Linked DNA regions of Thermogemmata fonticola. The protein of the gene in region 1 interacts with the protein of each later gene in a pairwise test. Links are inferred from orthologs where the notes say so. Each region holds a gene or a part of one and is shown on either strand. Other genes may lie near its edges. The genes, in order: ligA and leuS.

Region 1 (15,531 bases):
AATGCCGCATCCAGAAGCGGAGGACGGGCAGGTCGTAGAAGCGGGAGGTCATCATCGGGGTGGTCGGACGGGGCAGCATTTTTTCCAGAAACAGCGGGTCTCCCCAGCAGGCATGATTGGCGATGACCAGGCAGGGGCTGTGCGCGGGAACCTGCTCTTCTCCTCCGCCGCGCCAGCGCACCGCATACATCAGCCACAGCAACGGCTCGCAGGCCAGGGCAAAAGCAGGCCGGAACAGGCCGATACTGGCAAGCAGTGCCATGCCCGCCGCACCCGTCAGCCAGCCCCAGAAAGCCCCGCCGCTCCCGCCGAAGCGAGACACCACATCCAGCCATTCCTCCCCGACGGCGCCGGCCATTCGCAGCAAAACCGCTCCAACACCCCCGGCTAGCACCAATCCGGCCACGAGGAGGAGCAGGGTTTCCGGCCCGGAGCGCCGCCGATAGTAGCGCAACGCCCGCAAGGGGCCGCCCAGGAGCAAACCCAACGCCAGCCCATGCGCCCAACCCGGCCAGTGCTGCCAATACCCGCCATGCGCCACTAGGGCCAGCCAGAGCCACGCCCCGTACACCGCCCAGCCCCAGGCCCGATACGCCGACCAGTACAGTTGCAACCCCGCCACTACCAGGACTAGCACCAAGAGGAAACTGCCCGCCGCCCACGCCCGCTCAGTGGTCTCCGCCGCCGCCGTCACCAGCCCAATCGTCCCGCTCGCCGCCCCACTGCCTAAGAGCAGCAAAGCCAGGCCCGCACGCCGCGCCCGGCGAATCTGCGGCGCTTCCAGCGGCTGCCGTGCTGGGCTTCCCTCCGCCATATCTTCCCTCTGCGGCTCGTTCTCGGCCTCGCCTGCCGACCTTCACCTCCTGCGCCGCTCTCCATCATCCCTTCACTCTAGAAGCCGATTCCGCCTCTGGGTATCGTCCGCCTCACCGAGATTTTTCCACCGAGATTTTTCCACCGAGATTTTTCCACCGAGATTTTTCCCCGGAGACATCGCAGTAAGGAAAAAGTAGGAGACATCCCGGTGAGGAAAATATACGAGCGGGACGGTGGGACCCGCGGAATGGACCGGTTGCCATAGGCCAGGATCGACAGATTGCCATAGGCCGGGATCAACAGAAGTGGCGACCCATCCTCTGACCCATGAGGGCCTCTATCTTCTCGGTTCGCTGCCCGTTTTTTCGCTGCCGCTTCCCGCTCCGCCCGGCTTACCTTTTCGGTACAATCGCTACAGTCGCTTGCGCAGGCAGGGCGGGTGCCCTCTGCCACGGGGAAGTTCCGTAGGACGGCAAAAAGCGTGCAGTAGAATGTACAAGAGATGTAGCGGCTGGGCGGGTTTTCCAGAAGATGCGCACGGCAGGACGCCCGCCACGGGAGGAGGAAGCAGCCATGACAATCCTGCGTCATCGGTTCGGGATGCATTGGCCGATGATATTGATTTGTGGCGGTCTCGTGGTCGCCGCGGGGTGCTGCAAGCATCGCTGCTGTGTGTCGGACCGTTTCCGTGAGCCGCGGCCCTTTCTTCCCGCCGCACCGCGCAGTCCGTATCTGCTTCCCCCGGCGAATGTGCCGACCACGCCGGCTCCGCCGCTGGCCAATGGCAACCTGGTGCCGCCGGTCGCTCCGCCGCCGGAGACGCGGCAGTATCCGCCGGCTCCTTCTTGGCTGGCCCCGCCGGCGGCTCCCGCTCCCGCGCCGCGGCCGGCTGACCGTCCGCCGCCGGAAATCCTCTTGCCGGAGAGCTTGCCGCCGAGCGCCAACGGCTCCTCCTCCAGCGCGCGGCCGCCCCAAGCGGGAGGGTCCGGCGGGCCATCCCCCGCGGCGAGCACTTCCCCACCGCCGCCGGCGCATCTGCCGGGGTATACCCGCGTCAAGCGCGGCGTGGCCAGCGGCCGGCGGCCCACCCTCGACGGCTTCGACGCCTTGCAACGCGCCAACTTCCGCACCCTCCTTTACCTCCATCCTCCCCAGGCGGATGTGACCGCCCTCCGCCAGATCGCCAGCCAGCGCCAACTCGACTTGGTTTCCCTGGAAGTCACGCCGGAAAATCTGCCCCAAGCCCTCGCCCAATTCAACGCCGTCGTGGGGGATGACTCCCGCCATCCTCTCTATGTCTTCGATGACGACGGCGTGCGCGCCGGCGTGCTCTGGTATCTCCACTTCCGCACCGTCGAGGTCCTCAACGACGATGCCGCTCGCCTCCGCGCCCGACCCCTCGGATTCCCCGAACAGGGAGATGAAGCCACCCCGTGGCTCCTCGCCGTGCAACGTTATCTCTCCCAGCGCTAGACGGCATTACTTCAGCGAAGAAGCGGTCCAGCGGGAAGCGGTCCTACCAACGGGGATCCGTCAGGAAATGACGGTGAATTAGGAGAGTGCCTAGCCCCCAGGCAGGGGTTAGGAAGCGGCCTGTTTCGCCTGCCGTTGGGCGAGGAGGAAAGCCAGGTGATCAGCGGACAGGCGCGGGTCGTCGGTGAGCACCTGGCCCAGTTCCGAGAGGATGAAGGGGGTGAGGTCCTCGCCGGTCCAGCCTTCGGCTTCCAGGCGGCGGCGGAAGTAGTCCAGGGCACGCTCCCGGAGTTTGTCCGTCCGGCGGGTCAAGGTCCCTTCATTGAGTCCGAAGAGGCGGGCCGCCTCCCGTTGATTGAGGCGGTAGCGCCAGCGCAGGCCCAAAAGGAGCAGGTCTTCCTCCGGCAACTGGCTGAGCCATTCCTGGGCTGCTTGTACGAACAGTTCCCGCCAGCGGCTCGCCCCTGCATCTGCCGGGCGCAGATCGGCCGGGACGAAATGATCGTCTTCTTCCAGCGAGTTGTCCGGCGTCTGACGCAAACGGGAGATATGCTCGTTTTGGAAGACGCGGATGAGCCAGGGGACCAAGGGCCGCCGCCCGTCGTAGCGGGCCAGAATGGGTAAACTCGCGGGGCGGTCCGGGACCAGCAAGCGGCTCCAGAACTCGCTGACGGCTTGCTCCTGAGCGGCGAGATCCGAGGGATACAGGCGGGCGGCTCGCAGGCGCAAGGCATCCACCAGCAGGCAGTCCGTGCGGCCCGTCCGAGCGGCGAAGAGCGTCTCCCAGGCCGTCTCGAGACGCTCCAGGCAGCCAACGCACACATACCAGTCCAAGATGTACAATCCGTCCAGATACGCCTGCCAGCTCAGCGGCGCCTCCTGCTTGGCTTGATAAAGCTGGAACGTGCGCTCCAGGTGGGACAGCAGCAGATCGTCCGCCAAGGGGAAGCGGGGAAATTGCAGGCGGGCGAAGAGAAACAGGGCCGTGCGCTGCCACTGCTCCGCGGGGGTCCACACGGGCAGCCTTGCGGTATCAGAACCATCGCGCGGAGCGTCCACAGCCTCATTCCTCAATCACGTCGCAAGGGGAATCCTTCCTCGCTCACCACCTCACGCCTGCTGGACCTCGCCAGAGTATCCCGGACCACCAGGAAGCGGGCCAATACTCGCTGCGAACCCCGGAACGAAAGTCCCCGCTAAAAGGGGAAGCCGGCTCGTCCAGCCCCTTTTTCTTCCCGGCGCGCCTCTCTCATCCTGTAGATTAGGAAAACAGGCCAGGTTCGGACGGCGGAGGTGAAGAACGGAGCGACCGGGGTTTTTTCGTTGCGGAGGACCGCCGGGCCGGACTCTTCGCGGGGGCCTCTTTCGACCCGGTCTGTTCTGCTGAAAGCGGGGACGAGGATGAGCGAGCCGGCGGGGGGAGCGGTCCATCCGGCTTCACCGCCGGTTCCTCCGGCGCAATCTCGTTCTCATGACGGGAGGAAGCCTTCGCCGCGGGTGCCGCACCGGCCCCTGACCCTGCCTGCAAGAGCCGCAGAAATTCCTCTTCGCTCAGCAAAGGGATTCCCAGCTCCAGGGCCTTGTCCCGCTTGCTGCCAGGATTGGCTCCGACGACGACGAAGTCCGTTTTGCGGGAGACGCTGCTGGAGGGATGGCCGCCGGCTGCCCGCACCGCTTGTTCCGCACTGGCCCGGTCCATCGCCTGGAGCGTGCCGGTGATTACGACGGTCTTGCCCGCCAGGGGGGAAGCTTGGCGGCTAGCCGCTGGCCGGGCGTCGGCGGTGGTGCGCACTCCAAAGGTCTGCAAATCCGCCAGGATTTTCCGCCCTTCGGGACTGTCAAAATACTGCCGCACGAAGCTGGCCCGTTTGGGACCGAACCCCTTGACCCGCGCCAGTTCGTCTTCCGAGGCGGCGGCGATGGCCTCCAGCGAGGGGAAGGCAGCGGCCAATTCCTCCGCCAGGCTATCGCCGACGGAGTAGATGCTCAGAGCGGCTAGCAGCCGGGCCAGTCCGCGCTCCTTGCTGGCGGCAATCGCTTGAATCAGATTCTCCGCACTTTTGTCCGCGAAGCGCTCCAGCTTGACCACCTGCTCCTTGCGCAGGCGGTACAGATCGGTGACGGAGCGCACCAGGCCGGCATCGACGAGTTGCTCCGCGACGCGCTCGCCCAGTCCATCGATGTCCATATGGGTGCGGCGGGCGAAGGCCACGATCCGCTTGGCCAGTTGCGCCGGGCACAACGCGGTGTTGGCGCAGACGTAGTTATAGCTGGTACCGCTGTCTTCGCGTTCGACCGGCCCGCCGCAGCGGGGGCATTTCTGCGGCCAGACGATGGGGCGTTCCGCGCCCGTGCGCTGCTCCCGGAGCACTTCCACCACCTGCGGGATGATCTCACCCGCCTTCTCGATGACCACCGTATCCCCGATGCGGACATCTTTCTCCTCCACCCAGGCGGCATTGTGCATGCTGGCCCGGCTGACCGTGGTCCCGGCCAGTTCCACCGGCGGATCGAAGAGGGCCACGGGGGTCAATTCCCCGAATTTGCCCACGGAAAACTCCACCGCTCCGATGCGGGACACCGCCTGTTCCGCCTCGAATTTGTAGGCCCTGGCCCAGCGCGGCGCCCGACTGGTGGCCCCCAACACCTCCCGCTGGGCAAAGTCATTCACCTTGATGACCACACCGTCGATGTCATACGGCAGTTCCCGCCGCTTTGTCGCCCACTCTTGACAATAGGCAATCACTTCCTCAATCGTGCGGCAGAGCCGAGCGTGGGGATTGACCGGCAGCCCCCACTGGCGGAAGACGGTAAAAAGCTCCTGCTGGGAACGTAGGGTCACACCTTCGACCAGGCCGGCGGCATAGGCGAAAAAGAGCATTTTCCGCTGGGCGGCCAATTGGGGGTCCAACAGTTTGAGGGTGCCGGCGGTGAGATTGCGGGCATTTTTGAAGGGTTCGAGGCCCTGCCGGACTTGTTCCGCGTTGATGCGCGCCAGTTCCGCACGGGTCATGTACACCTCGCCGCGGACCTCGATCCGTGCCGGCGGGTGCTCGGTACGCAGACGCAGGGGAATGGCCGCGATGGTCTTGACGTTGTGGGTGACATCATCGCCGATTTCACCATCGCCGCGGGTCGCCGCCACTTCCAGCTTGCCCTGTACGTACAGGAGCGACAGCGACACGCCATCGATCTTCAACTCGGCCATGTATTCCACCACCGCGGCAGGTCCCAGGGCCTTGCGCACATCGGCGTCGAACTTCCGCAACTCGGCGGCGCTGTAGGTATTGTCGATCGAGAGCATCGGCACGGCGTGCCTGACCTTGCGGAAGCCGCTGATCGGAGCGCCCCCGACCCGCTGGCTGGGACTGTCCGGTGTCACCAACTCCGGGTGCTGCCGCTCCAGCTCGATCAGCTCCGCCATGAGGCGGTCAAATTCCCGATCCGAGATTTCGGGCCGGGCTTCCACATAATAGAGGTAGTTGTGCCGCTCGATCTCGCGCCGCAACTGGGCGATGCGCTCCGCGGGGTCCGACGCCGCGGCGGGCTGAGACGCTCGACCGGAACCCTTGGCCGAGGATTGCGAGGCTGCCATAGCTCGATCCCTGATCCCTCTCGCCGGAAAATCCGCCTTCCCATGCTGCCGGAAGGTTCACCTTCCCCCGTTACGGGAAAGTCCCCCTCTGCGACGGGAAGGTTTCGCCATTCCCCCCGCTCCATTGCTGAACCGGGAGAACCCCTGCCGATTTTCCCTGCTCTCGGACCGGCGTGCAAGGTCGGTCCAGGGAAACGCCTCCTTCCGAATCCGCTGGCTGAACGATCCGGGGCAAGCTGAAACAATGCTGCTCCCCCTGCCGGACAGATTATGGCGCCTGGCAGAACCCTACCGGACGGCATGAGTGTGGCTGGCGGAATGGGGCTTGGCAGCAAGGCTCTAGGGGCCGAGATACTCGACGATCACGTGGGTGGGTCCCACGGGAGGGTCATTGAGGCGGATTTCCAGGCGGGCTTCTCCGGCCTGCAAGCGGAGGGAATCGAGGCAGAGGGTGGTTTGGCCCGTGCCGTGGCCGTGCTGCCGGGGCGGTTGCGCCTGCTCGCAGAGGAGTTCCCACTGCTGGATTGGCACGGCAGCGTGGAGCGTGAAGCGGTAGCGGCCAGGACGGGCGACATGGACGGCCCAATGGCCGAGGCTGTCGGCGGACCAACCGGCCCGCGGACCGCGCCAGTCCTGCCGGCTCAGACGGACCTCCGGCGCCTGGGGACTGCCCAGCACGAGCCGCGGCGGAGCGAAACCCTGCCGCGTCACTTCCGTGAACCAGGCGGCGTACTCCCGGCGCAAGCGCTCGACCATCTCCGGCATCTTCTCCGCCAGATCGGTTTCCTCGTAAGGGTCGGTGCTCAGGTCGAACAGTTCGTAGCGGGGTTTCCAGGAGGAACCGGGGCCAGTACCGGCGGCCTGCACCAGTTTGTAACGGGGTCCCCGCGCTGCGAAGGCCCGGAACTGTTCCGGGGTGTCACCGCGATGCCACTGGAAGAAGAGGGTGCGGTCCGGCCAGGGTTCGGAGGAGCCGAGGAGCCAGGGGGCGAAGCTGCGGCCATCGCAGGGTTCGCGCCACGGCACGCCGCACAATTCACACAGCGTCGGCACCAGGTCGATATGAGCCAGGGGCCATTCCAGCACCTGCCCGCCTTTGAGGCGGTGGGGCCAGCACACATAGCACGGCACGCGAATGCCCCCTTCGTACACCGTTCCCTTGCGGCCGCGCAAGCCGGCATTCCAGCGCACCCCGCCCGGACCGTTGTCCGTCAGGAACACCACGAGCGTCCGTTCTGCCAACCCGTGTTCGTGCAGAGTCTGAAGCAACCGCCCGATGTTCGCATCCAGATTCTCGATCATCCCGTAAGCGGCGGCGATCGCCTCGGTGTCCAGCTTCTTCGGACCGTTCCACCACGGCTGCCCGATTTTGGGAAAGGCTCGCGGCGTTAGGTCCCGCTGGCGGTAAAACTGCACTCCCTCCGGCGGCACCTGGAAGGGAGCATGCGGCGCATTGTAGGCAATGTACGCGAAAAACGGCCGGTCCTTGTGGCGGAGGATGAACTGGATCGCCGAGCGGGTGAATAGATCGGTGCAGTAGCCGCGCCCCTGTACCTCCTGGCCGTTACGCTGGAGGACCGGATCAAAATAAGCCCGGCGCGGATCGACCCACGGCGGATCGCTCGGCTGGGCCAATCCTCCGCCCAAGTGCCAGAGCGTCTCGTGGAAACCGCGATCTTCCGGGCGCAAGGGGTAATTGTCCCCCAGGTGCCACTTGCCGAAGAGGCCGGTGCGGTAACCCGCCTGGGCGAGATGCTCTGCCAGGGTGCGGACCTGGGGGCGCATCAGCGCTCGGCCCAGGTAGGTGTCCACCACGCCGGTGCGGTAGGAGTACAAGCCGGTCAACAGACTGGCCCGCGTCGGCGAACAGACGGGGGAAACGTAAAAGTTTTTGAGCCAAACGCTCTGCCGCGCCAAGCGGTCCAAGTGCGGTGTGCGCAACACCGGATTGCCGTGGCAGCCCAGGTCCCCATACCCTTGATCATCGCTGATGATCAGCACGAGGTTCGGAGGGGCCGCCTGCACGGGCAGCCCGCTTAGGAGCAGTCCCAGACCGCAGAGCCAGGCGCGCATCGTTTCCCCTCCCCGCCGACAACGGTCTTGCCGCGCATTCCCGACAGGAACCTGGCCGCTGTCCGCCAACAAGGGCCTTGCCCCGTATTCCCTGCCAATTCTGTCCGCCGGGAACGGCCTTGCAGCATATTCCCTATAACAGGTATGCTATAGACTGTATAACCCGGCATGATGGCCCGGAGAAGGCGGCATCACTGCCCCATCAGCAGACCAGCATGCCCCGGAGGAAAGAGATCAGGCCCGCCCCTGAGGAAAAAGCAGAGGGCAGAGCCGGCCAGCGACCGGAAGGACTCCGGGGTAGAATCTGCTATTGGGGTTCGGGCCATCTGCCGATGGTATCGAAGTATCGGAAGCAGTGAGTGCAGGACTGGTTGAGAACAGAATCCGCTGCCATCAGGCTGGGAGCTAATCGCCCTCTGGGGGCCTGGGTCCTGCGTGGGTGTCATCCTGTCCCCTGAGCTTGGGGAGAACCGAGAGTGAGCGTCAATCCTGCGGTAACAGATGAGCGGCAGCGTTATACGCGCCGGATCGAGGAGAGCTTCGAGGCGGCAGCGAAGCTGGCCGGCTCCCATCTGCCCCCCAGCGATTTTTACGAGCAGTTGCTTCACAAGACGTTAGGAACGATCGAGGCGAAGGCCGGAGCGATCTGGCTGCGGACCCCGCAAGGCTTTTTACAATTGGCGTGTCAGGTGCGTCTGGACCAGGTGGGTTTGGACGAGAAGCGCGGCTGCCGACAATGCCATAACGAATTGCTCCGCCAGGTGTTTCAGGCTCAGCCGCCGCGGCCGGCCTTGCTCGAACCGAATGGCCGCCTCACGCCCCCCGGCGCCGAGAATGCCCCCATCCCCGCCGCCAACCTCACCAACTACTTCATTCTGCTTGCCCCGATTCTCACCCCTGACAAACACTCGCTGGGACTGCTGGAAGTCTTCCAGGAACCGAACCATGACCCCCGGCTTTACCCCGCCTTCCTCAACTATACGGCCCAAATGGCGGGCTATGCCAGCCAGTTCCACGCTTATCTGAGCCAGCGGGCGGATCCGAACATCGAACGGACCTTTACCCAGATCGAAGCCTTCGCCCGGCTGATTCATTCCTCCCTGCATCCGACGGAAGTGGCGTATCACGTGGCCAACGAAGGCCGCAAACTGATCGACTGCGACCGGCTCAGCGTGGGAGTGCGGCACGGGCGCTCGCGGGTGACGGTGGAAGCCGTCAGCGGGGCGGACGTGGTGGAAAAGGCGAGCACCCACATCCGCTGCCTGCGCCGCTTGATGGAGCAGGTGCTGCACTGGGGGGAAACCCTGGTATTCAAGGGAACGCGGGAAGCTGGCCTGCCGCCGCAGGTCGCCACGGCCTTAGATGCCTACCTGGCGGAAAGCCATCCCAAGTTCCTCGTGGCCCAACCGATCCGCGATCCCCGTGAAAAAGACCCCAACAAGCCGCCTCGCTCCATTCTGGTGCTGGAAGTGTTCAATCCGCCGGAGCAGGTGGAACCGCTCATCCAGCGCCTGGAAGTGGTCGGCAAGCATGCCGCGCCCGCCCTCTACAACGCCGCGGAAATGAAGCGCGTCCCTCTGCGGCTGCTCTGGAAACCCCTGCTGGCGATCCAGGAGGGTCTCGGCGGCAAAGGACGCTTCTACGCCCTGGCCATCGGCCTGCTCTTGGCTATCCTCATCGGCTGCCTCATCGCCGTCCCCTACCCTCTGCGTCTGGACGCCAAGGGGCAATTGCTCCCGGAAGAGATCGCCCAAATCTTTCCCCGCACCGAAGGGGTGGTGGTCGATATCCGCGTGCGTCCCGGTCAGAAGATCGCACCGGATTACGATGTCGTGCATCTTTACAGTGCGGAGCTGGCGCAGCGGTTGCAGCAGGCCCTGAGCCAGCGCAATGAAGCCCAGGGGCAATTCGAGGCCGCCGAGCAAATCCTGCGGGAGTTGCGAGACGTGCGCGACCGAGCCACCTACGAGACCCAGCGGGAGACGGCCCGCCTGCGCCGGGAGGCTGCCGACCGCGAATACCAGGCCCTGCTGCGCGAATACCTCTGCCTGCCGGAACCGCTGGGCAAGTTCCGCGCCGTTGCCCCGCGCTTCGATCCGGCCCTGCCGCGGGAACGCCCCCCCATCTGGACGGTGCTGGACGACGACCGGCGGGATAAACTCCTGGGCCGCACCATTCGGCCCCACGAAGAGCTGCTCCGCGTCGGCAACCTGGAAGGAGTGTGGCACGTCGAACTGAAAATCCCCCAGCGCAACATCGGCCACATCCGCCGGGCGTTCGCCGACCCGCGCCTCCATCACGTCGAGGCCGCCACCGGACGCAAATATCTGGATGTGGACCTTCTCCTGTCCAGCATGCCCGATACCCGCTTCCTCGGCCGGCTCTACGAAAACGGCCTGACTGCCCAGGCGGTGCCCAACCAGCAGGAACTGACCGATAACGAACCGGTCGTCACCGCCTATGTCAAGCTGCAAGCCCCGGACATTCCGCCGCACCTGCAAGCCCCGCGCAGCCAGTTCGTCACCGGCCTGGAAGTGCGCACCCGCATCCGCTGCGGCCAACATGCCCTGGGATATTCCCTCTTCCACGGCGTCTGGGAGTGGTTCTACGAAAAGATCATCTTCTTCTTCTGAACCGGGGGAACCCGGACCCTGAACCGCCGCACGTGAAAATGCACCGAGGCAAACTTTCGGCTAGGAAACCTTCGGCTGAGCAATCACCTGGTCAGGAACTGTCCGCGAGGCGTCATTGTCCGGATTGAGGGTAAGCGCGTGAGAAAGACATCGACGGCCTATCGAAACCCAGCACCTGCGATAACCAGGTTACGTCCCTGGTGGAAGAAGGGCGGCTGGCTCCTGCTGCTCGCTGCGGGATGTGCTCCCACAGGTTCGCCCGTTCCGGTGCCGCCGCCGGACGATGGCTCATCCGCCACTGCCGCTGCCGCCTCCATCGGGGCTCCGCTTTACGAGGGGCAGCCCGTCCCCCAGTTTCCTCCCCTACGTGTCGGCCCGGAACCGATCATCATTCCCAACTGCTTCGTGCAATACGAGGAGCGGCAACAGGTCTCGGCAGAAGTGGATGGCCGGATCGAATTGCTGGCCGCCCCCCTGACGCGCCGACCCGATGGCCGCTACGAATGGCCCCGCCCCGATGGCCCCCCCATCCTCTACGACCCGGAGCGCCCCCATCCCAACATCGTCTTCCATCCCCGCGATCCCCAGCGGCAATACCCCTACTGGCGGCTTCAGGAAGGGGATTTCGTCCAAGCGGGCCAGACGGTTTGCCTCCTGGATGACCAATTGATTCAGACCCGGCGGGAAGCGGCCGAGAAGAACCGCCTCGCCGCCCAGGAAGTCCGCGAACAGGCCCAAAAGGGAGCCGACTTCGCCCAACGCAAAATCGACCTGTACAAAAACAACCCCGACGTCATCCCGCAATCGACCATTCTGGACGACCGCATCATGCTCAGCCGGTTCCTGGAGAACCTGGCCCAGGTGAACCAGCAGATCGTCAAGGCCGAGCAGGAACTCAAGGAGGCGGACCTGTTGATCCAGAAGCACCGGGTGACGGCGACGGTCAGCGGCATCATCCGCAACATTGCCCGCTGGCCCGGCGAGTATGTGCGGGCCGGAGACAAAATCCTGGAGATTCAATCGACGGACAAAGTCCGCCTGGAAGGGCAGCTCGATGTGCAATATGCCGCCCGCTTGCGCCGCCACATGACGGTGAGTGTGGAGCCGACCCTGCCGACTGCCCCGCTGATGACGCTGTCCGCGCACCGTCAGCCGGTGGCGGGGGTGGCCGTCTCCGGCCATGCCGAGCGCCCCCTGGTGGTGTCGGTGGGACTAGATGGGACCGCCGTGGTGTGGGACCCGAACCTGTCCCAGGTGGCGGAACGTTCCAGTTTGGGGCATAATCTGCCGCATCCGGCGCCGGTCCGCTCCGTGGCCTGCACTCCTCCGGGAGCGCCGCGGCAACTCGTCGTCACCGGGGCCGAGGATGGCCGCCTGCGCATTTGGGACATCGACGACCCGGAGCACCTCCCCGCTCAGCCGAAGGTGGAGGCCGAACCGCCGCACGTGACCGGCATCGGTTTTGTGGCCATCAGTCCCGATGGCCGCTACGCTGCCTCCGCCGCCGGGCGTGAAGTCTGGCTCTGGGCGCTGCCCAGCGGCGAGCGGCTCTACGCCTTGCCCCCCGATCACCGGGATACCGTCACCAGCCTGGCCTTCAACCCCCAGGGGCAGTTGGTGACGGCCAGCCGCGACCGCACCCTCAAGGTGTGGAAACTGGGCCGGGAAGGCGCCGCTTTGACCCGCACCCTGGAACACCGCGCCGGCCTGCTCGATGTGCTCGGCCTCAGCCCCGACGGCGCCCGCGTCCTCTTCGATCATGACAAGAGCCGCCTGGACCTGCTCCAACTGGACAGCGGACAAACGGTGGGACAAGTGATCAATTTCAGCCCTCACCTCGGTTTCGCCACGTTGGCTCTGTTCCAACCGCAGACTTTGCCCGCGGAGCTGCCGCCGGAGCAGTGGCCGCCGTACACCCTGGCCACGGTGGGCGGAGAAGGGGACCTCAAAGGCACCGTCCAGCTCTGGCATCTGCCCCGTAGTGGGGGCCGGGCCGCGGAAATCGCCCGCTTGATTCCTCCGGGTCGAGTGGCAATTACCGCCGCGGCGTTCAGCCCGCCCGCCGCCACGCCGTTCTTTGTCCTGGGCACCGACAAAGGCACGGTCCACCTCTGGACCCTGCCGAAAGCCCCGCCCCACCGCCAAGAAGGGCGGATCGTCACCATCGACGCCGCCGATCCTCGCTCTGTAACCGTCCGTGTGGAAATGGACAACCGGGCCTTGCGCCTGCTGGACAAGAGTACGGCGACGGTGATTGTGCCGCCGCCGGACAAGCTGCCGTAGGACGCCGGGCTACGTCGGGTTTCCCCCTCGCCGGGAGCCTGACGGGAACTGCTGCCTGCGGACTTGCCTGCTGAGGAGCCATGAGCCGCGCCACCGATAGCCTCAACGATCCCGCTGTGCGCCGTAAGGCGGTCCGCCTGCGCGTCCGGCCAGACTTGCAAGTCTTCGAGCAGAAATACGAAGGCAAAACCTACCACGTCGTCAAGGACCCCGTCTGCCTGCGCTACTATCGCTTCAACAAGCAGGAGTATTTTGTCTTCCGGCTCTTCGATGGGGAACACACCCTGGAGCAGGTGCGGGAACGCTTTGAGGAGGAATTTAAGCCCCACCGGCTGGAATATCACGACCTGGAGAGTTTCGCGCGGCAGTTGGTCATGGCGGGGCTGGTGCAGCACGAGGCGCCCGGTGCCGGCGCCCATCTCTTCGAGCGGCGCGCCAAACAGCGCCGCCTCCGCCGCCTGATGACCCTGACCAACATTCTCTACATCAAAATCCCCGTCTTCGATCCGGACCGCATCCTGAGTTGGCTGTACCGCTACACCTGGTGGATCTTCACCCGCTGGTTTTTTGTGCTGAGCGTGCTGTTCATTGGCGCCGCGGTCTTCCACGTTCTGCTGCACTTCGACACTTTCTACGCCCGCCTGCCCGCTTACCACGAGTTCTTCACCTGGCGCTCGATGCTTTACATCTGGCTCTCTCTGGGCGTGGTGAAGATCATTCACGAGTTTGGCCACGGCCTGTCCTGCAAAGCTTTCGGCGGGGAAAGCCACGAGATGGGCCTGTTGCTCATGTGCCTGAGTCCCTGCCTTTACTGCAATGTCACCGATGCCTGGACGCTCGCGGACAAGTGGAAGCGGATCATCATCTCCTTTGCGGGCATCTATGTGGAGCTGATGATCGCCGCCGCCGCCACCTTCGTCTGGTGGTACACGCCCCATCTGCCGGTGGTCAACAACATCGCCATCTGTCTGATGATCCTGTGCTCCATTTCCACGATCATTTTCAACGCCAATCCGCTGATGCGCTTCGACGGTTACTACATTTTGGCGGACTGGATGGAAGTGCCGAACCTGCGGGAGCGGTCCAATCGTTTCCTCAACAATCTGTTTTTGTCGCGCTGCCTGGGTGTGGAGGTGCCGCCGGAGCCGTACATGTCGCCGGCCCGCAAGGCCACCTTCATCTTCTACGCCATCGCCAGTTGGGTATACCGCTGGATTGTAGTCTTCGGCATCCTCTGGGTGCTCTCAGACTTCCTCGGCCCGAAGCTGAAGATTCTCAGCCAGATGCTGGCGATCGCGTCGCTGCTGTCGATTTTCGTATGGCCGACGTATCGGATCATCCGCAACATACGCCAACGAGGACGCCTGCCGGACATGAAAGCCAAACGTGTGTATGTGACGCTCGCTGTGACGGCCTCTTTGGTGGCCGCCTTCTTTGTCCTGCCGCTGCCGGTGAGCCGCATCCATGAAACTGGCCTGGTCGCGGTGCATCCCGCCGCGATGGAAAGCGTCCTGCTGCCGGAGCCGGCCCGCTTGCAGCGCTTGCACGCCCGCGCCGGTCAGACTGTTCGGGCCGGAGAGTTGCTCGGCGAGTTCACCAGCGAGCCGCTGCTCGTCGAAATCGAACAGGCCAGGGCCGCCGCCGAAACGGAGCAGCTCATCGCCGAACGCCTCCAGCAGGAGATCAGCCGCCAGTTGGGCGTGGCCGACGAGGCTGCCCTGGCCCAGTTGCGCCTGGCCCGCGAAGAGGCCCGCAAAAAGGCCGCCAGCGCCGAACGCCGCCTCCAGTTGCTCCAGCAGCGCCTCCAGCAGGTGCGGGAATTGCGTGCCCCGCGCCCCGGCACCGTCCTGACCGCCCCTAAGCCGGAAGATGTCGGCAAACTCTTCGACAAAGGGTACAGCGAAGCCCATCCCGTCTTCGCCATCGGGGACCCGCAGCGCCTCGTCGTTCGCGTACCGGTCACACCCCCGGATTACCGCCTCCTCCAGGAGGAACTCGCCCAGCAGCCCGCCCTCAGCGCCTCCATCCTGGTCAAAGGCCGCAGCGACCGCATCTTCACCGGGCGCGTCACCACTCTGCCCGCGCAAAACGCCGAAACCGTCCCGATTCAACTGACCCATCGCGGCGGCGGCCCCCTGGCCGTCAAACCCCACAACGACCCGAACGTCCTCATCCCCCTCGCCCAGGTTTATCTCATCGAAGTCGAACTGCTCGACCCGGATGCGGCGATCGAACCGGGCCAATTGGCCAGCGTCAAAATCCACGCCCGCTGGCGCAGCGCCGCCTGGTGGCTGGGCCGAACCCTGGCCAACGCCCTGGACCTGGGGCTGTATTGATCCGCTCGCCCTGCCTGGGGAAGGGATGGCATCCCAGACCCTGACGGCTCCGCCTGCATTCCGACTGCGTTCGCCCGCCTCGGACCACCGGGACAGCCTGGTGTCACTTCAGCCTGGCATTCCCAAGCCCTCTGGCACTCCAGCCAAGCCGAAAAGCGGAAAGCGGCCTCACCCCAGGACGTAAGACCGGCCTGTAGAGCTTAGGGAAAACTCTGGCCGAGCGTGGGGGGAAAAATTCCTACCGAGTGCGTTGCACGTCAGACCCGTCGCGGTTATTGTGAATTGGGTGCCATCTCGGTCCCAACGGTTCCACGGTCCATTC
Region 2 (15,901 bases), on another replicon or contig:
GCGGTCCCAATCGTAGGAACATCCCCAGGAAGCGCGCTTCCTCCCCGCGTGGAAGTGCGGCTCGGAAAGCACCGCCCATTATGCCGACGGACGGCAGGCACCATTCGGGGAAGGCGATGGCCCCACGCGGGGCGCACCCTCGGCTGGCGGCTCGGAGCGCCGCTCAGAGTGCTGTTCGCAGGGCTGGGGAAGGCCGCGGCTGCCCGTGGGCTGGACAGGGGGGAGGCGGGACGGCTCGCGGCAGACCTGCCGGGTTTCCCACCCCAGCCAGCGGCGCAAGCCCAGATAAAAGATCATGCTGATCGAACGCAGGGCTTCCCGCGGATTCACCTTGCTGGCCCCTGCCCGGCGATTCTCGAAAAGGATGGGATACTCGCCAATGCGCGCCCCCGCCAGGTGACAGCGGAAAAGCACTTCCTGCTGGAAGGAGTAGCCGCGGGACTGAATCCGCTCCAGGGGCACGCGCCGCAATAGGCTCACGCGGTAACAGCGGAAGGCCCCGCTGGCATCCGACGCCGGAGTGCGCAGCAGAAAGCGGACCAGCCAATTGACACTGCGGGAAATCCACCGCCGCAGCCAGGGCCAATGGGCCGTCCCACCCCCCGCCACATAGCGCGAACCGATCATGACGTCCCGCCGGGCCATCCCCGCCAGCAAGCCGGGAATGTAGCGCGGCGGATGGCTGAAATCCGCATCCAGGTTCAACAGCAGATCGTACCCCTCCGCGATGGCATAACGCATCGCCGTCAGAATCGCGGTTCCTAACCCCAGTTTGCCGGGCCGGCGCAGCAGATGGATGCGGGGATCGCTCTGAGCCAGCTCTTCGACCCGCTTGGCGGTGCCGTCCGGCGAGTTGTCATCAATGACCAATATGTCGGCCTGCGGGGCATAGCGGCGGATTTCCTCGATGAGCGGCCCGATGTTCTCCGCTTCGTTATAGGTGGCGAGACTGACCAGCAAGCGTTCGTGGCTTCCCGCTGGCAGGCTGGGGCTGGCCGCCGCGGGCACCGGCCCAGGCGCTGACAGCGGCCGATCCGTTCCGGCAACCGGGGGAGAGGGCTGGCACTGCCGCACTTCAGTGATCATAGGAAGCGGCTTCTTGTGTAAAGTAGGGGTCAGGTAGTATTCTGGAATGCAGAGTCCCAGGGCGGGATCATCGGATTTACTATCGATCCCTGGGACGGCATTCCTTGGCGTCATTCATCTATAGGGAAGGTAGCACATGGCTGGAGGTATTGTCACCCGCTGTCCGCATTGCCAGACCGCTTTACGGGTGCCGGAGAATGTGGCCGGCAAGCGGATCAAGTGCAGCAAATGCCAGCAAGTGTTTGCGGTACCGGCAAGAGGAGCCAGCGCGGAAGCGAGCCAAGGCCAAGCGTCGCCTCGTCCCGCGGCTCCGGCAGCATCTCGTCCTTCGGCAGCGGCCCGCCCCGCCTCACCGGCGGCTTCTACCCCTGCGACCGCACCGGAGTCCGCCCCTCGCCCCAAGCGGCCCTTCGACGATGACGACGAAGGCGTGGCCCAGGTCGGAGTCGTAGAAGAAAAGGATGTGCCGCGCTGCCCGCACTGCGCGATGGAGCTGGTTCCCCCCGATGCGATCGTCTGCATCCATTGCGGGTTCAACAACCGCACGCGCGTCAAGGCCGACACACGCAAAGTCTACGCCCCCACTTTTTCCGAATGGGCGATGCATCTCGCGCCGGGCATCATTGCGGTCCTGGTCTGCATCGGTTTGATTGTGCTCAACTACATCACGGCGACCAACATGCGTAGTTGGCTGGAAGGCACTTTTCTGGAAATGGATGAAGTGGACGCCGCCGGGCGCAAGCGTTTCTACATCGCTCCGGGGGCCTTCATCTTCCTGATCGCCTTCATCTCGCTGGGGATTTTCGTGCCCTGCTTGCGCTTTGCTCTCCGCCGCCTGTTTGTGGAGTATCGGCCGCCGGAACGGCTCAAGCTCAAGTGATCCGCCTGGGCCGGCCCTGGTTCCTCCCCTGGGGTTTCTTAGGGGGTGCGGATCATCCGAACTGTTGGGGGAACGTCCGCCTCCCGCTGTGACAGGACCAGGACAACCGGGGAAGCGGGGGGCAGGAGCAGCCGAGGATGCCATCGCTACGCCGGCCGGAAAGGATCAGGAGAAGGGAATGCTGGCTCGCTTGCGCACCTTCGCTTTGCTCGGCATCGACGCTGTTCCTGTCGATGTGGAAGTGGATACCGCGCCGGCCCAGGTCCAGAAGACGGTGCTGGTCGGCCTGCCGGAATTGACTGTTCGCGAAAGCGTCCATCGCATCGAGCGTGCCCTGGTCAATCTGGGGTATTACCTGCCGACGGGGCGGACGATCATCAATCTGGCTCCCGCCGAGCTGCGCAAGGATGCCGGGGCTTTTGATCTGCCCATTGCGCTGGGCATCCTCGTGGCGACGGGCCAGGTCCGTCCAGAGGACCTCGAAGGAAGCGCAGCCGTCGGGGAGCTGGCCTTGGATGGCAACGTGCGGCCTGTCGCCGGTGTCCTGTCGATGGCGATGGAAGCACGGCAGCGGGGTTTACGCCGTTTGATTGTCCCGCAGAGCAACGGCCGGGAAGCCGCGGTGGTCCGCGATCTGGAGGTCTTCGGCGTCCGCTCGCTCGCTGAGGCCGTGGGTCTGCTCAACAGACGTATCCGCCTCGAACCCGTCGCCCCGCCGGTGGAGGAGATCGCAGGCTCCCTCAATCGCTATGACGTGGACTTCGCAGATGTCAAAGGGCAGGAGTTTGCCAAGCGTGCTCTGGTGATCGCGGCGGCTGGGGGGCACAATGTCCTGATGCTGGGCAGTCCCGGCAGCGGTAAGACCATGCTCGCCCGCCGCCTGCCCACGATTCTGCCGCCGTTGACGCCGGAGGAGAGCCTGGAGACGACCCGCATCTATTCGGCCTGCGGCTGTTTGCCCGGCGGCCAGGCCTTGCTCAGCACCCGTCCTTTCCGCAGTCCCCATCATACCATCAGCGATGCCGGCATGGTCGGCGGCGGAACCCTGCCCCAACCGGGGGAAATCTCCCTGGCCCATCACGGCGTGCTGTTTTTGGATGAGTTGCCGGAGTTCCACCGCCGCAGTCTCGAAGCCCTTCGCCAGCCGCTGGAAGAAGGGCGCGTCACGATCAGCCGCGCTGCCCATGCTGCCACTTTCCCCGCCAATTTCATCCTGGTCGCCGCCATGAATCCCTGCCCCTGCGGCTACCTCGGCGATCCGAAGCGCCCCTGCAAATGTTCCCCCCTGGCCATCGACAAGTACCTGGGACGGATTTCCGGCCCCTTACTCGATCGCATCGACTTGCACATCGAGGTTCCTCCCGTGCCGTATGAAGACCTTGCGGGCAGTGCCGAGGGGACCAGCAGCGCCGCTCTCCGCCGCCTGGTGGAAGTCGCCCGCACCGTGCAAGCCCGCCGTTTCGGACCCGGCGCGGGGCTGCTCAACGGCCGGATGACCCCTCGGCAAATCCGCCAGTATTGCCGCCTCGACTCCCACGGCCAGGCCGTCCTCAAGCATGCGGTCGAAACCCTGGGACTTTCCGCCCGCGCCCACGACCGCATCCTCCGGGTCGCCCGCACGATCGCCGATCTGCAAGAAGCGGAGCCGATCCGCGCCGAACATGTCGCCGAAGCCATCGCCTACCGCGCCTTGGACCGCCGCCTCTGGACCCGCTAACCAGAAGCGGACACCTCTTCCCTTTCGTGCGCGCCCCATCCGCCCTGGCGCCTCGCTTTCCCGTTGAGGTTTCCGCTTCGCCAGGTCCGGCCTACCACTCCCTTCTTCCGCCTCCGCCCTCGCCACCCCCCGGCCGTCAGGGCGATTTCATCCCCCCTCGACATGAACGGAGGGAACCGTTATCGTGTCAGTCATCGTGGCATCTTCCGCACCTTGGCGTTCTCCAGGCGCGGCGCTCTCCGTCTATCGGGCAGCATCCGCAAGGAAACATCCACGGGGCAGCATCCGCAAGGAAACATCCACGGGGCAGCATCCGCAAGGAAACATCCACGGGGCAGCATCCGCAAGGAAACATCCGCCGGGCTAGGGTGGGCAACGCCGTGCCAAAACAGAACGTAGCGGCCAAGCGGAAAGAAGGTAGCAACCCAGCGGAAAGAACATAGTAGTCAAGCGGAGAGGCAGCATGAAACGGGAGGACAGCATTTCCCCGGCCGCCAGCCCGTCGCACGCGGTGGCGGGTGCAGGCTGGGCTTTGGCCCTGCTCCTGGCGATCAATCTGTTCAATTACATCGACCGCCAGGTCCTCTCGGCGACGCTGCCAAAGATCCGCTTGGACCCCACGATGCTCCGCCCGGATGATCCGTGGGCGCAGACGAAGCTGGGGGCGTTGACCACCGCCTTCATGGCCGCCTACATGCTCTTTTCCCCGCTGTTTGGCCGGCTGGGGGACCGCTGGTCGCGCTGGGGCATCGTCGGCGGGGCGGTCATCGTCTGGAGTCTGGCCACGGGAGGAAGCGGCCTGGCGGTGGGTTACGCCATGCTCCTGGCCACCCGCTGCCTCGTCGGTATCGGAGAAGCCGCCTATGGACCCGTCGCCCCGGCCATGCTCTCGGACCTTTATCCCGTGGAGCGCCGCGGCCAGATTCTCGCCTGGTTTTACATGGCCATTCCGGTGGGCAGTGCTTTGGGATTCGTCATCGGAGCACAAGTCGCGGAAGTCGCCGGCTGGCGCTGGGCCTTTCTGGTGGTGGTCTTGCCCGGAATCCTCCTGGGCATCCTGTGCTTTTTCATGAAGGAACCCCCGCGGCCCTCCACCCCGGAAGCCCCGGCGCAGGAACCGGCATCCTCCCATTCCTACTGGGATGTTCTGCGGGAACTGGGGCGCATCCGTTCCTTCGTGCTCTGCTCCGCGGGTATGACGGTCTCCACCTTTGTGCTCGGCGGCGTGGCCACGGTGATGCAATTGTACCTGTTCGAGCGGGAAGCCCGCTTCACCATCACGCCGGAAGTCCTAGATAAACTGGCCGCGCTGCGGACCGCTGACGGCACGGAAATCGTTCCTGCAGCCGTGCGAGAGCGCCTGGCCCAACTGCCCGTGGGACAATCGTGGCAAGCCGCCGAATTGCGCCAGCTCTTGCAGGAGAAGCTGACGCCGCAGGAATACCTGCTCTACAGCACCTGGATCTTCGACACCGCCACCGCCCCCGGTTCCTGGACCAACGGCCTGATCGGCCTGTACATCGGCGGCCTGGTCGTCGTCGGAGGGCTGATCGCCACGCTCGCTGGCGGCTTGGCCGGGGACTATCTCCGCAATCGTGGCGTCAAAGGCGCGTACTTCTGGGTCGCCGGTGGGGGGATGATTGTGGGCTTTCCCGCCTTCGTCGCTTTGCTCTACACCCCGCTGCCGTGGGGATGGGTCTTCTTCTTCATCGCGGTCTTCTTCCTCTTTTTCAACACCGGCCCGGCGAATGCGATCCTGGCCAATGTCGCCCGCAGCCCCATCCGCGCGACGGCCTTTGCCATCAACATCTTCGTGATCCACGCCTTCGGCGATGCCATCTCGCCGCTGATCATCGGGGTGATTGCGGACCTGTCCAGCCTGCAAACGGCGTTTCTGCTCGTGGCGTTTCTGATTCCGGTCAGCGGCGGCCTGTGGCTATGGGGCCGGCACTATCTGGACGCGGATACGCAGCGGGCCGAAGCGGGCCTCTGGCCGGGGGACGCGCCGCCCTGACCGGCCGAAGCGGGCCTCCAGCCGGGGGATGCGCCGCCCTGACCAGCCGAAGCGGGCCTCCAGCCGGGGGACGCGCCGCCCTGACCGCGGGAGAGCAGCAGGTAGGCCAGCCGGACCGCCTGCCCCTGTCCCCTAGGTCCTGCCCTTCGCTCGTTCCGTTCGCCTGGGTGTGCCGGGCCGCGCTAGCCACCCTTTCCCCCTCGGCATAAGCCAATTCACATGCGATTGGATGGGAATGGCTTGAACTAGAGCGATGGGATGGGAATCGCTTGACCCATACAGTATGGCTTGAGCCATACGGTTGGATGGCAATGGCCCAAGCCAGAGCGATGGGATGGGAATGGCCTGAGGTGGGCGTACTATGCCGACTTATCATCCCGCGGTGATCGAGCGCCGCTGGCAGGAATACTGGCTGCGGGAAAAGACGTTTCGGACACCCGAGCCGAACGAACCAAGCGTCCAGGGCAAGCCCAAATACTACGTGCTAGACATGTTCCCCTACCCCAGCGGGGCGGGCTTGCACGTCGGCCATCCGGAGGGTTACACCGCCACCGACATCCTGGCCCGTTACAAGCGCATGCGGGGCTACCACGTCCTTCACCCCATGGGTTGGGATGCCTACGGCCTGCCCGCGGAGCAATATGCCATCGAGAAAAATGTCCATCCCCGTATCACCACCCAGCAAAACATCGCTACCTTCCGCCGCCAGATTCAGTCCCTCGGCTTCAGCTACGATTGGGACCGGGAGATCGACACGACCGACCCCCGCTACTTCAAATGGACGCAATGGATCTTCCTGCTGATCTACGACACCTGGTACGATCCCGTGGCGCGCAAAGGCCGGCCGATTGCCGAGCTGCCCATTCCCCCGGAAGTCCAAGCCCAGGGACCGCAGGCGATCCGCCGCTACCAGGATGCCCACCGCCTGGCCTATCAGGCCGAGGTGCCGGTGAATTGGTGCCCGGCCCTGGGGACCGTCCTGGCCAACGAGGAAGTCATCGACGGTAAGAGCGAGCGCGGCGGCTACCCGGTGGAACGCCGACCCCTGCGGCAGTGGCTCCTCCGCATCACTGCCTATGCCGAGCGGCTGCTCGAAGACCTAGAGCTGGTGGACTGGCCGGAATCGATCAAGCAGATGCAGCGGAACTGGATCGGCCGCAGCGAAGGCGCCGAGGTGCACTTCCGCGTCGCCGGCTCCGATGTCCGCATTACCGTTTTCACCACCCGGCCGGATACGCTCTTCGGCGCCACCTACATGGTCCTGGCCCCGGAACATCCCCTCGTAGGACAACTGACGACGGAGTCGCAGCGCGCCGCCGTGGAAGCCTATCAAGCCCAGGCCGCCCGCAAAAGCGATCTGGAACGCACGGAAATCGCCAAGGAAAAAACAGGCGTCTTCACCGGCGCCTACGCCATCAACCCGGTCAACGGCCAGAAAATCCCGATCTGGATCGCGGATTACGTACTCGCCAGCTATGGCACCGGCGCCATCATGGCTGTGCCGGCCCACGACGAACGGGACTATGCCTTTGCTCGCCAGTATGGCTTGCCGATCGTCCCGGTCGTGCAGCCGCCGCCCGAATGGCTCCAGCAGACCGGCAGTACCCTGGAGCACTTTACCGCCGCCTTCGTGGGGGATGGCATTTCCATCCATTCGGACTTCCTCAACGGCTTGCCCACGCCCCAGGCCAAGGAGCGGATGATCGAATGGCTGCAAGCTCAGGGGCTGGGTCAGCGGCGCGTACAGTACAAGCTGCGTGACTGGCTTTTCAGCCGCCAGCGCTACTGGGGCGAACCCTTCCCCATCCTCCACGGCGAAGATGGCGAAGTCCTGCCGCTTTCCCCCAGCGAGCTGCCCCTCCTACCCCCCGAGCTGGAAGACTTCCGCCCCACCGGCTCCCCGGAAGGACCCCTGGCCAAAGCCAAAGATTGGGTCGAAGTCCTCCGTAACGGCAAAAAATACCGCCGCGAAACCAACACCATGCCCCAATGGGCCGGCTCCTGCTGGTACTACCTCCGCTACATCGACCCCCACAATGATGAGCAGTTCGCCGATCCGGACAAACTCCGCTACTGGCTGCCGGTGGACCTCTACGTCGGCGGCGCGGAACATGCCGTACTGCACCTGCTCTATGCCCGCTTCTGGCACAAGGTCCTCTACGACCGCGGCTACGTCCCCTGCCCGGAACCATTCCAGCGCCTCGTCAATCAGGGCATGATCCTGGGGGAATACGAATACCACATCACCCCGGCGGACTATGAACGCTACCGCCCAAAGCTGGAAGCGATGGGCATCCGGGCCGTTCTGCGCGAAGGCAAGGACGACGGCGGCGCGGAGGCGAGCTACGTCCTCAAAGTCGCCGGGGTCGATGGCAAATGGCTGACACTGCCGGAGGAAATGGTCGAAAAACGCAAAGGAAAGATGTTCCTCAAGGGGACGGACCTGGAACTCACCGGGCGGGCGGACAAAATGTCCAAGAGCCGCGGCAACGTCATCAACCCCGATGACATCGTCCGGGAGTACGGCGCCGACAGCCTGCGCCTCTACGAAATGTTCATGGGGCCGCTGGAGGCGGTCAAACCCTGGAACACCCGCGGCGTGGAAGGGGTCTATCGCTTCCTCTGTCGTGTCTGGCGCTTGATCGTCGATGAAGCGGCCGAGCAAGCCGTGCTGCATCCTGCCGTCCAGGATGTCCCCCCGGATCGGGAGACCCTCCGCCTCCTCCACCGCACCATCCGCAAAGTGACCGAGGACACCGAAGCCCTGCGGTTCAACACGGCCATCGCTGCCATGATGGAGTTCGTCAATCACCTGACCCGGCTCAGCGTCCGGCCGCGGCAGGTGTTGCAAACCTTCGTCCTGTTGCTCTCGCCCTACGCCCCCCACATCGCCGAGGAACTGTGGCGCATCCTGGGCCATGCCCAGTCCCTGGCGTATGAACCCTGGCCGACTTACGATCCCGAATTGCTCCGCGAAGAGGAGATCGAAATCCCGATCCAGATCAACGGCAAGGTGCGTTCCCGCCTGCGCGTGGCCGCCGACAGCGACGAGGCCGCCGTTCAAGCCGCGGCCCTGGCCGATCCCCAAGTCCAATCCCACATAGCCGGTAAGACGGTCAAGATGGTCAAAGTCGTCCCCGGTCGGCTCGTCAACATCGTCGTGGCCTAGGACGGTTCCGGACCGCCCAGGCGAGGATCGCCCAGGCATCCTCGCGAGGATCGCTCAGGCATCTTCGGGGGTTCGGAGCAGGCTCATCGGGGATTCAGGGCAGTCGGCGTGTGGGACGTGGAAAGCTCCTTGTCTTTCCGCATCAGGAATTGTTTCACGCAATCTTCGACGGCGGCAGCCAGGGTTTGAGCGGCCCGGCGGCTTTGCCACCCCAGCCGGACCAACTCGCCGAGGAGGGCGGGGCGCCGCCACACGCAGTGGAGGAACTTGCGCACCCGCAGCCGTTGCTCCACCCAGCAATCGAGCAGTTCGCGGGGAATCGCCTGCTTGCAGGTATCGGAGACGGAACGGATCACGCGGCAGGGCACGCCGAAGCGCTGGCAGGCCTCTGTCACCGCTGCCGATTCCAGGTCCACCGCCAGGGCTGCGGTTTGCTTCGCCCAGAGCTGTTTTTCCTCCGGCGTGCTGAGGACGTGGGGCACAGTGTGCACGGCGGCATCGCAGACAATATCGCCCGCACGCAGGTCGGGCCGCAGAGCACCACAAAAGCCGGCGGCCACGACCAGATGGGGGCGCGGCTCCCGCTGCAACCGTCTCTCGGCACACTGCCGGGCTGCCGCATAACCCATGCCGCTTGTCTGAATCTGCACCTGCCGGTAGTGCCGCAGGCGGCGGCGGAGGACGTCAGCCTCCCGTTCCAGCGCGCAGAAAATGACGATCACCGGCCCGCTCAGGTCAATTGCCATAGCAACATCTTCCAGCCGTCCCGGAGGCGGGCGTTCATTCCCAAAGCCGCCGCCGTCTCATACCCCGAATGCATCAGGCAATGTTCGCACCGCGGGTCCTTACCATAGCCATAATTCTCCCACGGTGTATTCTCCATAAGGTCCTGGAAAGAATCATAATGGGCATCGGTGATGAGATAACACGGTCCCTTCCAACCGCGGACATTGCGTGTAGGACTCGCCCAGGCGGCACACGTCAATTCACGTTTGCCCTGGAGGAATTCCCAATAAATAGGCGAGGTGGTGAGTTTGTATTTATGAAACAGATGCTGGGCTTGCTGGAACTTGGCCCGAATCTCATCGCGGGTGAGGAAAATCTCCGCGGCCCCTTGGGGATTGGTCCGGTGCACCGCCGCGTAGCCATAAGCCGGTGACAGCAGAAAGCCATCGACTCCCAACTCGGTCAGATAGGCGAACAAGGCGTCGATCTCGGCGATTTCCGTTTCCCGGTACACCGTCGTGTTGGTGCAGACCAGAAAGCCGGCACGCTTGGCTGCCTGGATTCCCGCAATGGCTGCGCGGAACACCCCCGGCCGTTCCACCAACCGGTCGTGCGTCTCTTCCAAACCGTCCAAATGGACGTTGAAAAAGAAGCGGGATGTGGGGCGGAACAAATGCAATTTCTTCTCCAGATAGACACCATTAGTGCATAGATAGATATGTTTGCGGCGTTTTAAGATGCCGCGCACCAATTCCCCAATGTGAGGATAAATCAAAGGTTCCCCCCCACAGATACTGACGATTGGTGCTCCCGCCTCATCGACAGATTCCAGGCATTGTTCCACACTGAGTTTTTCCCGGATGGTGGATTCGTATTCGCGGATCCGCCCGCAGCCGGTACAGGTCAGGTTGCAGGCGTGGAGGGGTTCGAGCATCAGGACCAAAGGGAAGCGGCGCTGTCGCCGGAGTTTTTGCCGCAGCATGTAGGCGGTCAAGTCAGCGGTGAGCGAAAGGGGGAATCGCATAAGACCTCCGTGGGGGAATCGTTGAGGGTGCAGGCAGCTCATCACCTCGGGGTTGGCACGACCGGAGCGTGAGGAGGAGCGGCGTCCGTCATCCAGGGAGAGCGTTGCGGCGGGGGGGGGGGGGGGGGGGGGGGGGGGGGGGGGGGGGGGGGGGGGGGGGGTGGGGGTCCGGGCCAGGCGGGCGTACCGGCTCAAGGCCAAGAGCGGGAAGTAGAGCGGATAGAGGTGGTATTTCAGGTAGAAGACGCGGGGGAAGCCCGTGCCGGTGAAGGCCGTTTCCTGCCAGTGTCCCTCCGCTTTCTGGGTGCCGAGGAGGAATTCGATTCCCGCTCGGACTTCCGGGCCGTCTTTTTCACCCGCAGCGAGCAATCCCAGGATGGCCCAGGCGGTTTGGGAAGCGGTGGATTCGCCCTGTCCGGCCCAGGCGGGGTCGTCGTAGCTGCGGCAGCTTTCGCCCCATCCGCCGTCAGGGTTTTGCACTTCCTTGAGCCAGCGGACTGCACGCCGCACCGCCGGGTGCTGGAGATCGAACCCGACCGCCCGCAAGCCGCTGAGCACCTGCCATGTCCCGTAGAGGTAATTGACCCCCCAGCGTCCGAACCAGGCGCCCGACTCTTCCTGGCGCGCCAGGAGAAATTGCACAGCGCGATCGACTGCCAGATGGCCGAGGCGGTAGCCGTAGTGGCTCAGGGCTTCCAGGACCCGGCCCGTGATGTCCGGGCAGGCGGGATCGAGCATGGCATTGTGATCGGCGAAGGGGACTTTTTCCAGCAGAGGGTTTTCGATGTCGCGGTCGAAGGCGGCCCATCCGCCGTTGCGGTTCTGCATGGCCAGGAGCCAGCGGCACGCCCGCGCCACCGTATCCCCGGCTTCCGGGGCGGCCCCGCTGCGGGCCAGGGCCAAGAGTACCATCGCTGTGTCATCCACGTCGGGATAATACGGATTGCGGTACTCGAAGCACCAGCCGCTGGGTTCAGCTTCGCGGACGCGCACGGCCCAATCGCCCGGCTGGCGGATTTCGCGGCCAAGGAGCCAGCGCGCGGCGGATAGGACAGCTTCCGGCTCCGCTCCCGTTTCCGCCAGAGCATGCACCGCCAGTGCCGTATCCCACACGGGCGACAGGCAGGGTTGCACCCGCAGGCTTTCTTCCCCCTCCAGGATCAGCCCCGCCAATTGTTCCAGGACGGCCTGCATTTCCGGATCATCCGGCCCTTTCCCCAGGCAGTGCAGCACCAGGGCATGGTACACCATCGGGGGGAAGATTGCTCCCAGGCCGTCGCTATCCTGCCAGCGCTGGCGCATCCAGTCCAGGGCACGCTCCATCGCCCGCCGGCGCCAGGGCGTCCAGCCCCGCCGCTCCAGAAACTTCAGGAACCGATCCACCAGCAGGAAGGCGCGGGTCCAGGTCAGCAGCCCCTGCGGCGCCTTGGCGGTCAGGCGCCACTGCTGCGGCGGAGTCAAAAACAGTTCCCGAATGTGCAGGGTTTCCGGCAGCAGCGTGACCGGCTTGTAAGCGTTGACCAAGGAAAGCGGGACGAAAATGGTCCGGCTCCAGGCCGACATGGCATAGAGATTGATGGGGAACCAGCGGGGCAGGAGGATGAGTTCCACCGGCACGGTCGGGCAGGCGTCGTAGGGAATCTGTCCCAGGGCGGCGAGATAGAAGCGGGTGAAGGAGTTGACGGCTTCCGCACCGCCGAGCTGGCGAATCTGGGCCGCGGCGCGTTCCATGTGCGGAGCATCCGCCCGATCTCCGGCGATCTTGAGAGCAAAATAGGCTTTGACCGACACACTGGCGTCCGCCGGGCCGCCGGGATAGGTGGACCATCCCCCCTCCGGCAATTGCTGGCGTCGGATGTAGTTCGCGAGCCGTCCGATGCGCTCATCCTGGCGTTGCCCCAGAATGGCTAGCAGGAGGATGAATTCCGACTCCAGGATAGTATCCCCTTGCAGTTCGGCGCACCAGTGGCCATCGGGACGCTGCTGGGCCAGCAAACATCGGCGGGCCTGATCCTGGGCCTGCTGGACTTCCTCCCACCATCCCTCCTCGGCGTGACCGCTTTCCCAGCGGCTGGGTTCTGGGCTGCGCGCGTGCCATCCTCTCACGATCGGATTCCTTTCCGGGGTGCCGGGACCTGAGCTTCCGGAGCGGTTCGGGAAGCATCTTCTCCACTCTACCGCCGCAGGCCGCCGGAGTGCAAGGGGAACCCCTGGCGAGGTGCGTCAGGTCTCGCGGACCTGGTCCAAAGGACTGACCGCTTGCACGGAGGAAAGGGCCTCGCCGACTCGATCCCAAAGGCGCGCCCCTCACCTGGAAGACCGGCGGATTTCCACCTGCCCAGGGGAAGGACAGGGCCTCACGGTTTGTACACAAACTCGTGCGTGTTGAAGAGGACGACCGCCAGGTCCGCCCAGGCTCGCGCTTGGGCCAGGTCGGTCTCTGGCGGAAATGCGCGCGGGTCGATGCCCAAAGGCTGACGGGCACGGAGGCGGTCGCGGAGCGTCTCCTGCTGCTCGCGGAGGAACTCTTCCGCCATTTGGCGTTCGGCGGGCGTGGGAGCGCGTCCGTAACAGCGGCGGAACAACTGTTCGAGGCGCTTTCCAGCGTCAGCGGGGCATTGGCGGAAGAGGAGGGCAGCCAGAGCCAGGCCCTGCTCCCGCACGAAGGGGGAATTCATGAGGATCAAGGCTTGCGGCGCGAAGGTGCTCACCGGCCGGACGCAACAGGGGTTGAGAGTATCCGGTTGGTCGAAAACCTCCAGCAGTGGCAGGCGGACGTTGCGCTTGCGGAACAGGTAAATGGAACGGCGGGTGTGCTGCGCGGGGTCCGGCGTGACGGGCCAGAGGCCATCCGGTTCCCCTTCGGTGAAGATGAGGGCGTACACTTCCGGCTCCAGAGGCACGCGCACCGAGGGTCCGCCGACCTGGCGGTTGAGTGTGCCGGCGGCGGTCAGAATGGCGTCGCGGAGCGCCTCAGCATCAAGCCGCTGACGGTTCATGCGCCACAGGAGCCGATTTTCCGGGTCGCGCTGCTGTCCGTGAGTGGTCAGGGATGACTGCCGGTAGGTCGCGGAAGTGACGATCAGGCGGTGGATGTGTTTGAGGGACCAGCGGTGCTCGACCAACTCCAGGGCGAGATAGTCGAGCAATTCGGGATGAGTCGGGGGTTGGCCGCGCAGGCCGAAGTCATCGGCGGTGGGTACGAGGCCGCGGCCAAAGTAGTGCTGCCAGAGGCGGTTGACTATCACGCGTGCCGTCAGGGGATGATCCGGGCGGGTCAGCCAGCGGGCCAGGTCCAGGCGGGACTGAGGAGTGGCGGCGGCGGTCGTCAGAACCCGCGGGAAAGCGGGCACCACACTGACCAGTTTGCGATGGGGTTCGCCCCGCTTGAGGATGAAGGTCGGGATCGGTTCCTCATTGCGGATGGCCCAGGCCTGGGCGGGCGGAGGGGGAAGGCGGGCTTGCAAGGCATGGAGGCGCTCTTTCAACTCCGCTCGGCGTTCGCGGTCCGCGGGAGACAAGGCCGCCACGATTTCATCCCAACTGACCTTGAGCAGGGTGGCCGCCTCCTGGGCCAGTTTTTTCTGTTCCGCGGTGCGCTGATCAGCGGGCGTGTCCAAAGCCTGGCGGTAGCGCGGCTCCAGCTTGGCCCGCTTGGCCTGAACCAGAGCCGCCCGATAGGGGGCCTCGATGGCCGCCACCTGTTTGCGCAACTCCGCCATTTCCGCTTGCAATGGAGCGGCTTGCTTTTTGTACGCGGCCTTCTCCTCCTCCGTAGCAATGTCGATCTCTGCATAGCGGGCGGCGGAGAAGAAGGCTTGCAGGCGGTAATAGTCCCCCATGGAGAAGGGATCGAATTTGTGGTCATGGCAGCGGGCGCAATCCACCGTCAGGGCCAGGAAAGCGGTGCCCACTCCTTTGACCATTTCGGTCAGGCGTTCCTGGCGGAGCATCTCTTGATCGAGATTGCCGCTGACGATGTGGACGGGGCCGCAGCGGTGCATGCCGGTGGCAATCCACAGCTCGGCGGCTTGGCGGGGGTCCTGCCCGGCTGCCAGCTCATCCCCCGCCAGTTGCTCGGTCAGGAAGCGGTCATAGGGCTTATCCGCGTTGAAGGAGCGGATGACGTAGTCCCGGTAGCGCCAGGCGTGTGGGCGTTCGCCGTCCAGTTCGTAGCCATTGGTTTCGGCAAAGCGGACGACATCGAGCCAGTGTTGGGCTTGGCGTTCGCCGAAGTGGGGGGAAGCGAGCAGGCGGTCCACCAGTTTCTCGTAGGCATCGGGAGCAGGGTCCTGGAGGAAGGCGTCCACTTCCTCCGGCGTGGGAGGCAGGCCGATCAGGTCGAAATGGAGGCGGCGGATCAACGTGCGTTTGTCTGCTTCCGGCGAGGGAGCCAGCCCGGCTTGCTGCAAGCGGGCGTAGATGAAAGCATCCACCGCGTTGCGGGGGGAGTAAGCCTTGTTGGTCACGAGAGGGGGGCTGGATTTTTTCGGAGGAAGGAAGGCCCAGTGGGTGCGATCTTGGGGGGTCAGCGGCGGGTCCTGATAACTGGATTGCGCCAGAGCCGCCGCGGCTAACCCCACCAGCGCTAATGCCGCCGGCATGCCCCAGCGGACGCCCCCCTGCCGTGACTGGTGACTACTCCTCCGCATGGCTCATCGCCTCCCCAGGGTTCCTGGAGGTAGTTTACCCGTCCTGGCCTGACCTTGACAAGCAGAAAGGGGATGTTTGCTGCACTGCACGCCGCGGCAGTGCCGATAAGGACAGGGGGCACCCTGCCCAGGGGAGAAGGGGATGGTTCAGCGATGCCTGGCATTGGTTTGTCTAGCAGCGGCAGCGGGATGTCATGCCGGCGGCTGGCCTGGGCTTCCGGCCCCCAGCGAGGCGGCTCCCCTACCCGAAGGACCGCGGCAGACCATCACCGTGGAGGTCCCTCGTCCCGATATTCCGCCCTCCCCCCTGCCGTCACTCTACCGCCATCTGACGGCGGAGGAATGCCGCCGCCGAACTTTCCAGGCGACCCCTGTGGCAGATGTTTTGGCCGTGCCGGCAGACATGCCCCGTCTGCGGCGCCTCAAACACGGCGAGGGCGAAATCTGGAACCTCATCCGCGCTTATGCCGCCGATGAACTGCGCAACCGCCACATGGCCGAAGCTCTGAGCGACTTTTACCGCTTAGCGGCGGCGGAAGGCCAGTATGACCGCTTGCGCCAAGCGGAGCAATTGCTCCAGGATCAGGCGCACAGTCTGGAAAAGGCGGTGCAACAAGGGGTGCGCTCGGCCCA

What was found.
Region 2: the proteins of ligA (region 1) and leuS interact in binary tests that used the Escherichia coli proteins (3 or more experiments, as listed by UniProt). The link is inferred for Thermogemmata fonticola from one-to-one orthologs.

What each region holds. Positions count from the first base shown.
Region 1 is NZ_JACEFB010000020.1:29,702-45,232, reverse strand. What follows is about bases 3,218-6,244. They hold ligA (NAD-dependent DNA ligase LigA), read right to left. Parts: upstream 5,885-6,244; coding sequence 3,551-5,884; downstream 3,218-3,550. Other genes in these bases: H0921_RS16870 (arylsulfatase), read right to left, coding at 6,224-6,244; H0921_RS16880 (RNA polymerase sigma factor), read right to left, coding at 3,218-3,348. In the rest of the region: H0921_RS16890 (lysophospholipid acyltransferase family protein), read right to left, coding at 1-814; H0921_RS16885 (protein-tyrosine phosphatase family protein), read left to right, coding at 1,390-2,289; more of H0921_RS16880, read right to left, coding at 2,398-3,217; more of H0921_RS16870, read right to left, coding at 6,245-7,957; H0921_RS16865 (efflux RND transporter periplasmic adaptor subunit), read left to right, coding at 8,434-10,590; H0921_RS16860 (HlyD family efflux transporter periplasmic adaptor subunit), read left to right, coding at 10,729-12,873; H0921_RS16855 (hypothetical protein), read left to right, coding at 12,954-15,209. UniProt on the Escherichia coli protein: DNA ligase that catalyzes the formation of phosphodiester linkages between 5'-phosphoryl and 3'-hydroxyl groups in double-stranded DNA using NAD as a coenzyme and as the energy source for the reaction.
Region 2 is NZ_JACEFB010000004.1:239,284-255,184, reverse strand. What follows is about bases 5,670-9,066. They hold leuS (leucine--tRNA ligase), read left to right. Parts: upstream 5,670-6,058; coding sequence 6,059-8,866; downstream 8,867-9,066. Other genes in these bases: H0921_RS08305 (phosphorylase family protein), read right to left, coding at 8,950-9,066; H0921_RS08315 (spinster family MFS transporter), read left to right, coding at 5,670-5,697. In the rest of the region: H0921_RS08335 (DinB family protein), read left to right, coding at 1-16; H0921_RS08330 (polyprenol monophosphomannose synthase), read right to left, coding at 79-1,086; H0921_RS08325 (MJ0042-type zinc finger domain-containing protein), read left to right, coding at 1,223-1,966; H0921_RS08320 (YifB family Mg chelatase-like AAA ATPase), read left to right, coding at 2,145-3,683; more of H0921_RS08315, read left to right, coding at 4,147-5,669; more of H0921_RS08305, read right to left, coding at 9,067-9,612; shc (squalene--hopene cyclase), read right to left, coding at 9,597-12,722; H0921_RS08295 (DUF1549 and DUF1553 domain-containing protein), read right to left, coding at 12,974-15,268; H0921_RS08290 (TolC family protein), read left to right, coding at 15,411-15,901.